2 regions of the Variovorax sp. RO1 genome follow, and region 1 is predicted to be linked to the other one. Evidence: predicted binding sites of a transcription regulator. Region 1 holds the regulator's gene; the other holds the start of a gene.
What was found. Region 1 encodes sigma-54, which starts transcription at its own class of promoters, with help from an activator protein. Its sites were predicted from a motif close to TGGCANGNAANCTGCTTT; they were not measured.

Region 1 (5,663 bases):
TCTGCGGCGGCGACTTCGAAGCCACCGTGCAGCGCAGCGACTGGGGCATCACCTGGGGCCTGAACTTCGGCTTCGAGAACAAGGTGAAGCTGCTGGTGCAGGTCGAAGCCGTGAACGTGCAGCAATGACGACGACGCAAGGAGCCGCTCGATGATGGACACCACCCTTTCCCTGCTCGGCATCGCCGGCGCCATGGCCGTCGGCGCGATGAGCCCGGGCCCGAGTTTCGTGATGGTGGCGCGCACCGCCGTGGCGTCGCGCAGCGACGGGCTCGCTGCCGCACTGGGCATGGGCGCCGGCGGGCTGGTGTTCTCGATCGCGGCGCTGGCCGGGCTGCAGGCGGCGTTCCTCGCGGTGCCGGGGCTGTACCTCGCGATCAAGGCCTTCGGCGGCGCCTACCTGATCTACCTGGGCTTTCGCATCTGGCGTGGCGCGCGTCAGCCGCTCGCGATCACGCCCGACACGGACGCCTCGCCCCGGGGCCAGGGCCGCGGCGGACGCACCTTCCTGCTCGGCCTGGCCACGCAGGTCAGCAACCCGAAGACGGCGGTCGTGTACGCGAGCATCTTCGCGGCCTTCCTGCCACGCGAGGTGCCGCTGGTGCTGGCGCTCGCGGTGCCGGCGGTGATCTTCTGCATCGAGACGGGCTGGTACGCGATCGTCGCGCTGGCGCTGTCCTCGGCCGCACCGCGCGCGGCCTACCTGCGCTACAAGACCTGGATCGACCGCGCGGCCGGCGGCGTGATGGGGCTGCTGGGCCTGCGACTCGTGTGGTCCGCGGTGCGCGGCACCTAGGCCACCCGACCGCTACAGCAGGCTCTCCGGCGTGAGCGGCGCCAGCAGCTCGAGCATGGTGCGGTCCCAGAAACCCGAGTCGGGTTCTTCGTGCAGCACGGTGGTCTTGCCGCCTTCCTCGCTGACCCACTCGATGCGCCGCGAGCCCCCTGCCGCTGCATCGCCGCCCTCGGCAAAACGCAGCCGGTAGGCGCCCTGCTGCTTGAGCACGTCGAGCAGCTTCAGGGTCTGCTGCGCCATCTCGGGGCTGCGGATGAACAGGCCGATCTCGGTGTTGTGGACCTCGGAGCGCGGATCGAAATTCATCGAGCCGACGAACAGGATGCGCTGGTCGATCACCGCCGACTTGGCGTGCAGCCGGCCCACCGACGTACCGAACAGACCCAGCCGCACGCTGCGCCGCGTGCGCGCGGAACTCAGCTCGTGCAGCTCGGCGCCCAGCGCGAGCATGTCGGCGCGGTAGCGGCGGTAGGCCGTGTGGACCAGCGGCTCGTCGGTGGCGGCGAGCGAGTTGGTGACCACGCTGATCTTCACATTGCGCCCGCGGATCTCGCGCATCACCTCCAGCCCCGACACGCCCGGGATCAGGTAGGGCGAGACCAGCGTCACCTCGCTGCGCGCGCGGCGCATCTGCTCGACCACGTTGTAGCGCACGCTGTCGACGTCGAGCAGCGGCACGCCGCCGTACGACGCGGTCTTGCCGATCACGCGGTCGGGCGAATCGGCGTACGCCTCGGCGGTGGTCCAGATCAGGCCGAGCTTGCCGGCGTCGAGGTCGTCGGCCACGGGGCTGTAGCCCAGCAGGTCGTTGGGCGCGGGCTTGGGCGGCGGCGGCGTGGTGTCGGGGCCGGTGGCGGCATCGAAGCGGCGCTGCAGCTCTTCGCGCGGCAGGTCGGTGCGCACGACCGAGCCGATCGGGCGCACGTGCGGGCTGTTCCAGTACTGGTCGAACAGCACGCCCAGGCGCGGGATCAATGCACCCGTGACGAAGGTGTCGAGATCGATGAAGTTCTGGCCCGAGGTGCGCCGGAAGTACTGGTTGCCGATGTTGCGCCCGCCCGCCACCGCCATCGCGCCGTCGGCGATGAAGAGCTTGTTGTGCATGCGGCGGTTGACGCGGCTGAAGTCGAACAGCGACGCGGTGAAGCGCCTGAGCAGGCTGCCGCGCCCGGCCGGAAACGGATTGAACAGGCGCAGCTCCACGTTCGGCGTGGCGGCCAGCCCCAGCAGGAGTTCGTCTTCGCCGGACGTGTACAGGTCGTCCATCAACAGGCGCACGCGCACGCCGCGCTGGGCCGCATCCCGCAGGGTGCGCAGCAGGTAGCGGCCGGTCTCGTCGTTCTCGATCTGGTAGTACTGCACGTCGAGCGTGCGCTGCGCGCGGCGCGCGAGCTGCAGGCGCGTGTCGAAGGCGAAGTCGCCGCCGGGCATCAGGCGAAAGCCGCTGAGGTCGGGGTCGGGCTGCGAGGCCAGCGCGATCTTGCCGAGCGCAGTGTCGGCCGAGACGGCGATGGCCTTGGTGGGTGCGCGCGGTGCTTCGTCGGGCAGCGTGGCGCAGCCGGTGAACAGCAACGCAGTTGCGATGACGACAACCCAATGCCCACAGCGCGACAGCAGGCGATGGGTCATCGTGAGCTTTCTACAGGGCCTTGCGCAGGTTGGCCGGCGCGATGCGCAGGGCTTCGCGGTACTTGGCCACGGTGCGGCGCGCGCACTCGATGCCCTGCTCCTTCAGCATCTCGGAAATCTGGCTGTCGGACAGCGGCTTCTTGATGCTCTCGGAACTCACGAACTGCTTGATGAGCGCGCGCACCGCAGTGCTCGACGCGTTGCCGCCGGTCTCGGTGCCTAGCGCCGAACCGAAGAAGTACTTGAGCTCGACGGTGCCGAAGGGCGTCGACATGTACTTGGCGGTGGTCACGCGCGAGATGGTCGATTCGTGCAGGCCCAGCTCGTCTGCAATCTCGCGCAGCACCAGCGGGCGCATCGCGAGTTCGCCGTGCACGAAGTAGCTCTTCTGCCGTTCGACGATGGCGTTGCTCACGCGCAGGATGGTGTCGAAGCGCTGCTGGATGTTCTTGATGAACCAGCGCGCCTCCTGCAGCCGCTGCGACAGCGCCTGGCTGCCCTCGCCCTTGTGCGCCTTGAGCGCGCCGGCGTAGATGTCGTGCACGCGCAGGCGCGGCATGACCTCGGGGTTCAGCATGACGCGGAACTTGATGTTGGTGCCGCGGCCCGTCTTGGTGACGATCACGTCGGGCACGACGATGTTGCGTTCGACGTCGACAAAACGGCGGCCCGGCTTGGGCTCCAGGCGCGCAATGATCTGCAGCGCCGAGCGCACCAGCTCTTCGTTCGTGCGCGTGAGCGTGGCCAGGCGCTTGAAGTCGCGCCGCGCGAGCAGCTCCATCGGCTGCTTGCAGATCGCGATGGCGGTCTTGCGCACGAGCGCTTCGGCCTCGGTCTCGTCTTCGTTCGCGAGCGCCTTCAGCTGGATGCTCAGGCATTCGCCGAGGTCGCGCGCGCCGACACCGACGGGCTCCAGGCTCTGCAGCAGGCCGAGCGCCACCTGGAAGTGGTGCACGAGGTCGTCGAACTGGTCGTTGTCGTCGCCTGCCAGGCCCGAGGCCAGCGCGGGCAGCGAGTCTTCGAGGTAGCCGTCGTCGTTGAGCGATTCGATCAGAAAGCGCAGCGCGGCGCAGTCGTTTTCGTTGAGCCGCAGGGTCAGCGCCTGGCGGTGCAGGAACGATTGCAGCGACTCCTGGCTGCGCGCGAGTTCGGTGGCGTCGGCACGCTCGTCGTCGCCGAGGTTGTTCTGGCGCGCGGGCGCATCGCTGCCCCACTCGCTGTCGTCGGGCGCCATCTCGACGGTACCGTCGCCTTCCCAGTCGGGCTCGCGCTCGGTGATCTCGGCGGCAGGGCCGTCGGATTCCGGTGTGGACGTGGTCGCTTCGCTGGAAGCGGTGGAGGCACTGGGGGCGGACGGCGCGAAATCGCCCTCGCCGGTGTCACCGCCATCGTCGCGTGGCACGGGCGTGTCGACAGCATCGAGCCCGAACTCTTCGCGCGCCGCTTCTTCCGCGGTGCGTTCGAGGAACGGGTTCTCGTCCAGCATCTGCTCCACCTCCTGGCTCAGTTCGAGCGTGGAGAGTTGGAGCAGGCGAATGGACTGCTGCAGCTGCGGCGTGAGCGCCAGATGCTGCGAGACGCGAAGGGACAGCCCTTGCTTCATGAAAAGATGGCTCCCCCCCAGGCTGCGCGCTTCGCGCTACGCCAACCCCCTACCGGGGGCGGGCCGACCGCTTCGGGCGGCCGTGCGCGGCGCCCCCCGCGAGGAAGTTCCGCGCGGACGGTGGCCACGTTGATCCTTGACCCTCGCCGCACGGTCACATCCGGAAGTGCTCGCCCAGGTACACCCTGCGTACCTCGGCGTTGTCGACGATCTCCGAGGGTGTGCCTTGTGCCAGCACGTGCCCGTCGCTGATGATGAACGCGTGATCGCAGATGCCCAGCGTTTCACGCACGTTGTGGTCGGTGATGAGCACGCCGATGCCGCGCTCTTTCAGGAAACTGATGATCCGCTGGATCTCGATCACCGCGATCGGGTCGATGCCGGCAAAGGGCTCGTCCAGCAGGATGAAGCGCGGCTGCGTGGCCAGCGCACGCGCGATTTCGACGCGGCGGCGCTCGCCGCCCGACAGTGCGAGCGCGGGCGAATCGCGCAGGTGGTCGACGCGCAGGTCGGACAGCAGGTCGGCCAGTCGCTCTTCGGTGGCCTGCTTCGACAACGGCACCATGCGGCCGTTGGCGTCGGGCTCGCGCTGCAGCTCGAGCACGGCACGCACGTTTTCCTCGACCGTGAGCTTGCGGAAGATCGACGCTTCCTGCGGCAGGTAGCTCAGGCCCATGCGCGCGCGGCGGTGAATGGGCATGTGGGCGATGGGCTCGCCGTCGATGGTGATCTCGCCGGCATCGGCACGCACCAGCCCCACGATCATGTAGAACGAGGTGGTCTTGCCCGCGCCGTTGGGGCCGAGCAGTCCGACGACTTCGCCCTTCTGCACATCGAGCGAGACGTCTTTGACGACCGTGCGGCTGCCGTAGCTCTTCTTGAGGCCGCGCGCCACGAGGCGGCTGCCGGGGACGCCGTCGGCGGTCGTCTGGGTTCCTGCGGTTTCGATCACTTGCGCCCTTCCCCTTCGGTGCTGCCGCCCAGCGTGGTGCTCGGGCGCAGCCCGGCGCCGGGCGCGGGGGTGGGTGCCGGAGCGGCGGGCTTCTTGCCGCCGGCTGCCGGTGCGGAGCCGCCCGCCGCCGGGGCCGCGGCGGCCTTCGGCGTGAGAATGGCCTTCACGCGGCCACCGCTGCCCCCCGAGACGCCGGCGTTCGGCGGCACGAGGGAGCCGTTGACGGTGTAGGTGTCGTTGCTCTGGTCGTAGACGATCAGCGCGCCGCTGCTCTCGTCGTTGGCCGTGGCGCCCACCAGCCGGCGCATGACGGCGCGGCGGATGAACTTGACGTTGTCGGCGCGGCTGTCGTACTCGATGACTTCCGACTCGCCCTCGATCCACTCGTCGCCGGCGTTGCGCTTCTGCTTGTAATAGGCCAGCTTGCCGGGCGCCGCCGTGACCACGCCGTACTGGTAGCCCTCGGCGTCCTGGCGCACGTCCAGCCGCGCACCGCGGATGATGATCGTGCCCTTCGTGACCAGCACATTGCCGGTGAACACGCTGGTCTGTTTCAGGTCGTCGTAGCGCATCGAGTCGGACTCGATGTTCATCGGCTTGGTGCGGTCGGCGGTTTCAGCCAGGGCGCCGGAGGCGGCTCCGGCCAGCAACAGCGCGCCGAAAGCCAGGCGGCCGAGGCGACGA
Region 2 (5,663 bases), 1.7 Mb from region 1:
GGATCGCTGAACACCGTGAGCGCCTGCTGCCAGGTGGCGAGCGGCGTGGGGAAACCGGTGGTGCTCTTCATAGCGACGATTTCCCAGACCAGCACGAGCAGGCCGAAGCCCAGGAACGGCGGCAGCACGCGCATCCAGAAGGCGCGCAGGTCGAGAGGCGTGCGTGGCTTCTTCTCTTTCTCCGCGCGGGGGAGTGGGGCGGCCTTGGCATGGGCCACACCCTCACCCCGGCCCTCTCCCGCATGCGGGAGAGGGAGGGATGCATTCAGGGGCGAGTGAAAGACGGCGCTGACCATGGTGTGTTTCTCCTCAGACATGCAACTTGAACGAGTCCGCGTACTTCTTCGGGTCCTTGCCGTCCCAGACGGTGCCGTCGAAGAGCTTGCTGCTGCGCATCGTGTCCTTGGGCACGGGCGTCTGCGTGGCGGCGGCGGCCTGCTTGTAGATGTCGATGCGGTTGATCTCGGTGGCCACCTTCAGGTAGTCGGGGTGCTCCTTCAGCAGGCCCCAGCGCTTGTGCTGCGTGAGGAACCACATGCCGTCCGACAGGTACGGGAAGTTCACGGCGCCGCCGTTGTAGAACTTCATGTGGTTGGGGTCGTCCCAGCTCTTGCCCAGGCCGTTGACGTAGCGGCCCAGGATGCGCTGGTTGATGGCGTCCACGCTGGTGTTGACGTAGCTCTTGTCAGCGATGGTCTCGGCCATCTTGTTCTTGTTCTGCAGGCCGGTGTCGATCCACTTGCTGGCTTCGAGGATCGCGGCAGTCACGGCGCGTGCCGTGTTCGGGTACTTCTTCGTGAACTCCGCGGTGCAGCCCAGCACCTTCTCGGGGTGGTCCTTCCAGATGTCCTGCGTGGTGATGGCCGTGATGCCGATGCCGTCCATGATGGCGCGCTGGCCCCAGGGCTCGCCCACGCAGTAGCCGTCCATGTTGCCCACGCGCATGTTGGCGACCATCTGCGGGGGCGGCACGGTGATGTTCTTCACGTCCTTGAACGGATCGATGCCGGCCGAGGCGAGCCAGTAGTACAGCCACATGGCGTGCGTGCCGGTGGGGAAGGTCTGCGCGAAGGTGTACTCGCGCTTCTCGGTGGCGATGAGCTTGGCGAGCGAGGCCGCATCGACCGCGCCCTTGTCGGCCAGCTTCTTCGACAGCGTGATGGCCTGGCCGTTGTTGTTCAGGGTCATGAGCACGGCCATGTCCTTCTTCGGGCCGCTCAGGCCCAGGTGCATGCCGTACACCAGGCCGTAGAGCACGTGGGCCATGTCGAGGTCGCCGTTGGAGAGCTTGTCGCGCACGCCGGCCCAGCTGGCTTCCTTGCTGGGGACGATCTTCACGCCGTACTTCTTGTCGATGCCGAGCACTGAGGCCATCACCACGCTGGCGCAGTCGGTCAGCGGGATGAAGCCGATCTTCACTTCTTCCTTCTCCGGCTTGTCCGAGCCCTGGGCCCAGACGGCGGCGCGCAGCGCGGGGTCGATGCCCACGGCGCCGAGGGCGGCGGCCTGCAGCACGCGGCGCCGGCTCAGTTTGGTTTTCAGCAGCAGATCGGACATGGGCGGGGCTCCAGAAGTGAAAGACAAAAACGAAAAGGCGTCCGCACCGCGCAGGGGCTGCTCGTGAACGAGCCCTTGCGGGATGGGGACGCCTTTGTCCGGTTCGGTGGGCCGCACCCGCCGTTGGGTGCAACCTGCCTCAAGACCTTGCGGTCTGTGACAAGCTCCATGCAAGCGGTGTGCCAGGCCTGAATCGCCGGTGGGAGCTATGGAAAAGATAGCTGGCAGGGCGCGCCGGTGCAGGGGAAAGTTCCTGCGGGCTGGCAAAACGGGGCGACGCACAACTGTTGTGCGCTGCACCAATCCAAGCGGCCCGGGTCAGCGCCGCGGTGCAGGTTCGAGCGGCAGGTAGTCGGCCATGGCCAGCATCGACTCGGCCACGTCGACGAGGCGGCGCTTCTGGTTCATGGCGGTCTGGCGCAGCATCTTGTGCGCCTCGGCTTCGCTCAGGCGCCGGTGCGCCATCAGCAGGCCCTTGGCGCGCTCGACGATCTTGCGTTCGTTGAGCGAGGCACGCACGGTGTCGAGTTCGTCGCTCATGGCCTGCAGGCGCTGCGACTGCTCCTGGACCATGTCGAGCACCGAGCGTTCGAGGTGGCGCCCGAGCTGCGCCGGCGTGGCGTCGTGCGCCTGCTGGGCATCGTCGAAGAACAGCGCGCCGCCGGCCTGCGGGGCCAGCGTGCCGAGCAGTTGCCGGTAGGCGGCCAGCTCGCTGCGGGCCTGGGCGGTCTTGTGGTCGCACAGCGCGCGCAGGTCGGCCGAGAGGCGGTTCTCGACCGTCTGCATGGCGTCGATGCGCCGGGTGCAGCAGTCGAACCAGGCCTGGCTCAGCAGCGCATCGGCCGGCACCGAGGTGGCGCCCTTGCGGCGCAGGCGTTCGAGCTCGGCCAGCACGGCGTCGGACTGGCTGTCGTGCCAGAGGGTGCGCACGGCGTCTCCCGAGAAATCGATGAACACCTGGAAGCAGCGCTCCTGCGACTCGATGAGGTGCCGCCATTGCTGGCGCTGCGCCTCGTCGCCACGGCCCAGCGCGAACGCGGCGGCGCCGAAGGCGCGCTCCTGGCCCGCGAACTCCTTGCCCTGCATGAAGTTGAACATCGCCACCAGCAGGCGCGAGATCTCGGGGTCGGTGGCGCCGTCGGCCGCCTCGAACACCACGGCCAGCAGGCCGGCGACCAGCTTGGCGAAGGCGGCCACGGCCTGCGCCGGCTGGAGGTCGAGCGCGTCGATGCGCTGGCGCAGCGCGGGCAGGGCGTCCAGGCCCGGCAGCACCCAGGCGATGCGGCTGAACAGGCGCGCGCCGTGGCCGGCGCCCACCACGCGGTGGTGCTCGGCCTCGAGCCGGTCGAAGCCGGCGCGCACCTGCTGCTCGAGCGCAAGGCATTCGGCGATCTGCGGACCGCGCTGGTCGGCGAAGCGCCCGCCGTGCGAGGCCAGGAACACGTTCGACATGCCGCGCTCGCGCTGCAGCGCATGCACGAGCCGCCCGATCGCGCCGACCAGTTCGCTGGTGCGCGCGAGCTGGTCCAGCGCGTCGATCTCGCATCGGCGCGCGGCGATCAGGAAGCTCAGGCCGGAAGTCATTCGTGGGGGAGTAGGAGGAGCGCACTTCACTCGTGCAACTTCCGTGCCTCGCTTGCCCCTTCGCGGGCGCCGCCGACGGGCGACCCCTACACTCGGCGCCATGCTCTTGTTGGGAATCGAATCATCCTGCGACGAGACCGGCGTGGCGCTGGTCGAGTCGCACGGCGACGCGCTGCCGCTGCTGCGTTCGCACGCGCTGCACAGCCAGATCGCCATGCACCAGGCCTACGGCGGCGTGGTGCCCGAGCTGGCCAGCCGCGACCACATCCGCCGCGTGCTGCCGCTCACCGAAGCCGTCATGGCCGAAGCCGGGCGCTCGCTCGCCGAGATCGACGTGGTGGCCTACACGCGCGGCCCGGGCCTGGCCGGCGCGCTGCTCGTGGGCGCGGGCGTGGCCTGTGCGCTCGGCGTGGCGCTGGGCAAGCCGGTGCTGGGCGTGCATCACCTCGAAGGGCATCTGCTGTCGCCGTTCCTGAGCGCCGACCCGCCCGAATTTCCGTTCGTGGCGCTGCTGGTGTCGGGCGGCCACACGCAGTTGATGCGGGTCGACGGCGTGGGCCGCTACGAACTGCTCGGCGAAACCATCGACGATGCGGCCGGCGAGGCCTTCGACAAGAGCGCCAAGCTCATGGGCCTGCCGTACCCCGGCGGCCCCTGGCTCGCGAAGCTGGCCGAAGACGGCGACGCCGCAGCCTTCAAGCTGCCGCGACCGCTGCTGCACAGCGGCGACCTCGACTTTTCGTTTGCCGGCCTGAAGACGGCCGTGCTCACGCAGGCCAAGAAGCTCGGCGACCAGCTCGACGTGCGCAAGGCCGACCTGGCGGCGTCCACGCAGGCAGCGATCGTCGAGGTGCTGCTGAAGAAGTCGCTCGCGGCGCTCGACCAGACCGGCCTGAAGCGGCTGGTGGTGGCGGGCGGCGTGGGGGCCAACAAGAACCTGCGCGAGCAGCTGAACGCGGCCTGCGCGAAGCGCAAGGTGCGCGTGCACTACCCCGAGCTGCACCTGTGCACCGACAACGGCGCCATGATCGCCATGGCGGCTGCGATGCGGCTGCAGTCGGGCTTGTCGCAGGCCTCGGAGCGCTATGCCTTCGACGTCAAGCCGCGATGGCCGATGGCATCGCTGATGACGCCCGAGGCGCCACAGCCGGAAACCGCATAGCCGGCGCGCGTGCGCCGCGCACCAGCGCGGGCAGCGAGGGCAACGGCAGCACATCGAGCACATTGCGCCAGAGCTGGCGCCACTCGGGCCAGTCGTGGCCGCCTTCGGTGGTGAACACGCGTCCCGGTGGCAGGGCGTCGGCCAGCAGCTTGTGGTTGCTGGCAAAACGGTCGGCCAGGCCGAAACCCAGGTAGAGCGGCGGCAGGTCCTTGGAAGGCTTCGCCGCCAGGTACTGCTGGAAGAAGGGCCAGAGCTTGCGGTCAGGTTCCTCGTCGGGCTGAGGCCCGGTGGGCGCCTGCCACGTGCGCAGCCCGCCGGCCTTCTTGATCTCCGCGCCGAGCACGCGGCGCCCGAGGTAGGGCGCCAGCGCCACGATGCCGTCCACCGAGCCCGGCCGCGCCAGTTCGTGGATCAGCGCACCGAAACCGCCGATGGAAATGCCGACCAGCCAGATCGAGGTGTAGCCCTTGGCCCGCTGCGGCTCGATGACGTCGGCATGCAGCCGCTCGCTGAGGGTCTGGTCGTAGTAGTAGGAGACGTCCGCATCGACCAGCAGCGCGTCGGCCGCGAGGTGCCGCTCGCGCACGGCGCTGATGAAGCCCTCGCGCTCGAACTCTTCGGGTTTGAGGTACGCCCCTGGCAGGAAGATCAGGAGCGTGTCGGACTGTTCGGTGTCATTGGCTGACTGCAGGTGCGTTTTCATGGTGCCTTGAGGCACACCCGCTGTCCGCACCGCCCCGGGAACTCGATGCGTTTACGAGATGCCCACGAAGAAGAAAGTACTAATAAATCGTCACATCATGTGACGTTATACGGCACTATTGTGAATACGACGCTTGTTTAAAGTCAAAACAAGCTGTCACTAACATTTTCTTCGTGGGGGCATCGCTCGGACTAGTTGATCTGCAAGTTCGAAACCTGGCTTGCCGGCACCAGCTTGCCGAGCTTCAGGGTCAGCACGCCGTTCTCCAGCTTGGCGTCGCTGGTGGCCAGGTCGATGGCTTGCGGCAACTCGTAGGCGAGCTTGATCTGGCGCTTGGCTTCGGCCTTGCTTTCGATGCGGACCACGGCGCCTTCGATGGCCACCGACAGGTCTTCGCGCGACAGGCCGGGCACGTCGAGCGACAGCGTCCAGCTCTTGTCGTCCTGCTCGACCAGGGGCGAGCGACGGGCGCCGGCAAAGGCGTCGTTCACGAAGCGCTCGAAAGCGCGGTCATGGGCACGGGGAGCGAAATGGGCGGTGCGGTGGGTGGGGGCGAAAAACATGGCTGAAACTCCTGGATGAATGAACACAACGGGGACATGGAATGTGTGTCCCTTACACTGCGCGGCCTTTCCATCGTGAGTGCCGCTTGACACC

Region 2: the regulator sigma-54 is predicted to act here: its motif matches at 1,725-1,742, upstream of CY658_RS08430 (CmpA/NrtA family ABC transporter substrate-binding protein).

What each region holds. Positions count from the first base shown of each region.
Region 1 covers NZ_PKMT01000001.1:51,550-57,212, reverse strand. Annotated here, with positions in the region: gene CY658_RS00255 (YceI family protein) at 1-128, shown strand, start outside; gene CY658_RS00250 (LysE family translocator) at 151-795, shown strand; gene CY658_RS00245 (phospholipase D family protein) at 808-2,424, opposite strand; gene rpoN (RNA polymerase factor sigma-54) at 2,435-4,027, opposite strand; gene lptB (LPS export ABC transporter ATP-binding protein) at 4,182-4,979, opposite strand; gene lptA (lipopolysaccharide transport periplasmic protein LptA) at 4,976-5,663, opposite strand, start outside.
Region 2 covers NZ_PKMT01000001.1:1,744,168-1,749,830, forward strand. Annotated here, with positions in the region: gene ntrB (nitrate ABC transporter permease) at 1-296, opposite strand, end outside; gene CY658_RS08430 (CmpA/NrtA family ABC transporter substrate-binding protein) at 310-1,557, opposite strand; gene CY658_RS08435 (nitrate regulatory protein) at 1,876-3,141, opposite strand; gene tsaD (tRNA (adenosine(37)-N6)-threonylcarbamoyltransferase complex transferase subunit TsaD) at 3,242-4,303, shown strand; gene CY658_RS08445 (alpha/beta hydrolase-fold protein) at 4,239-5,006, opposite strand; gene CY658_RS08450 (Hsp20/alpha crystallin family protein) at 5,198-5,569, opposite strand.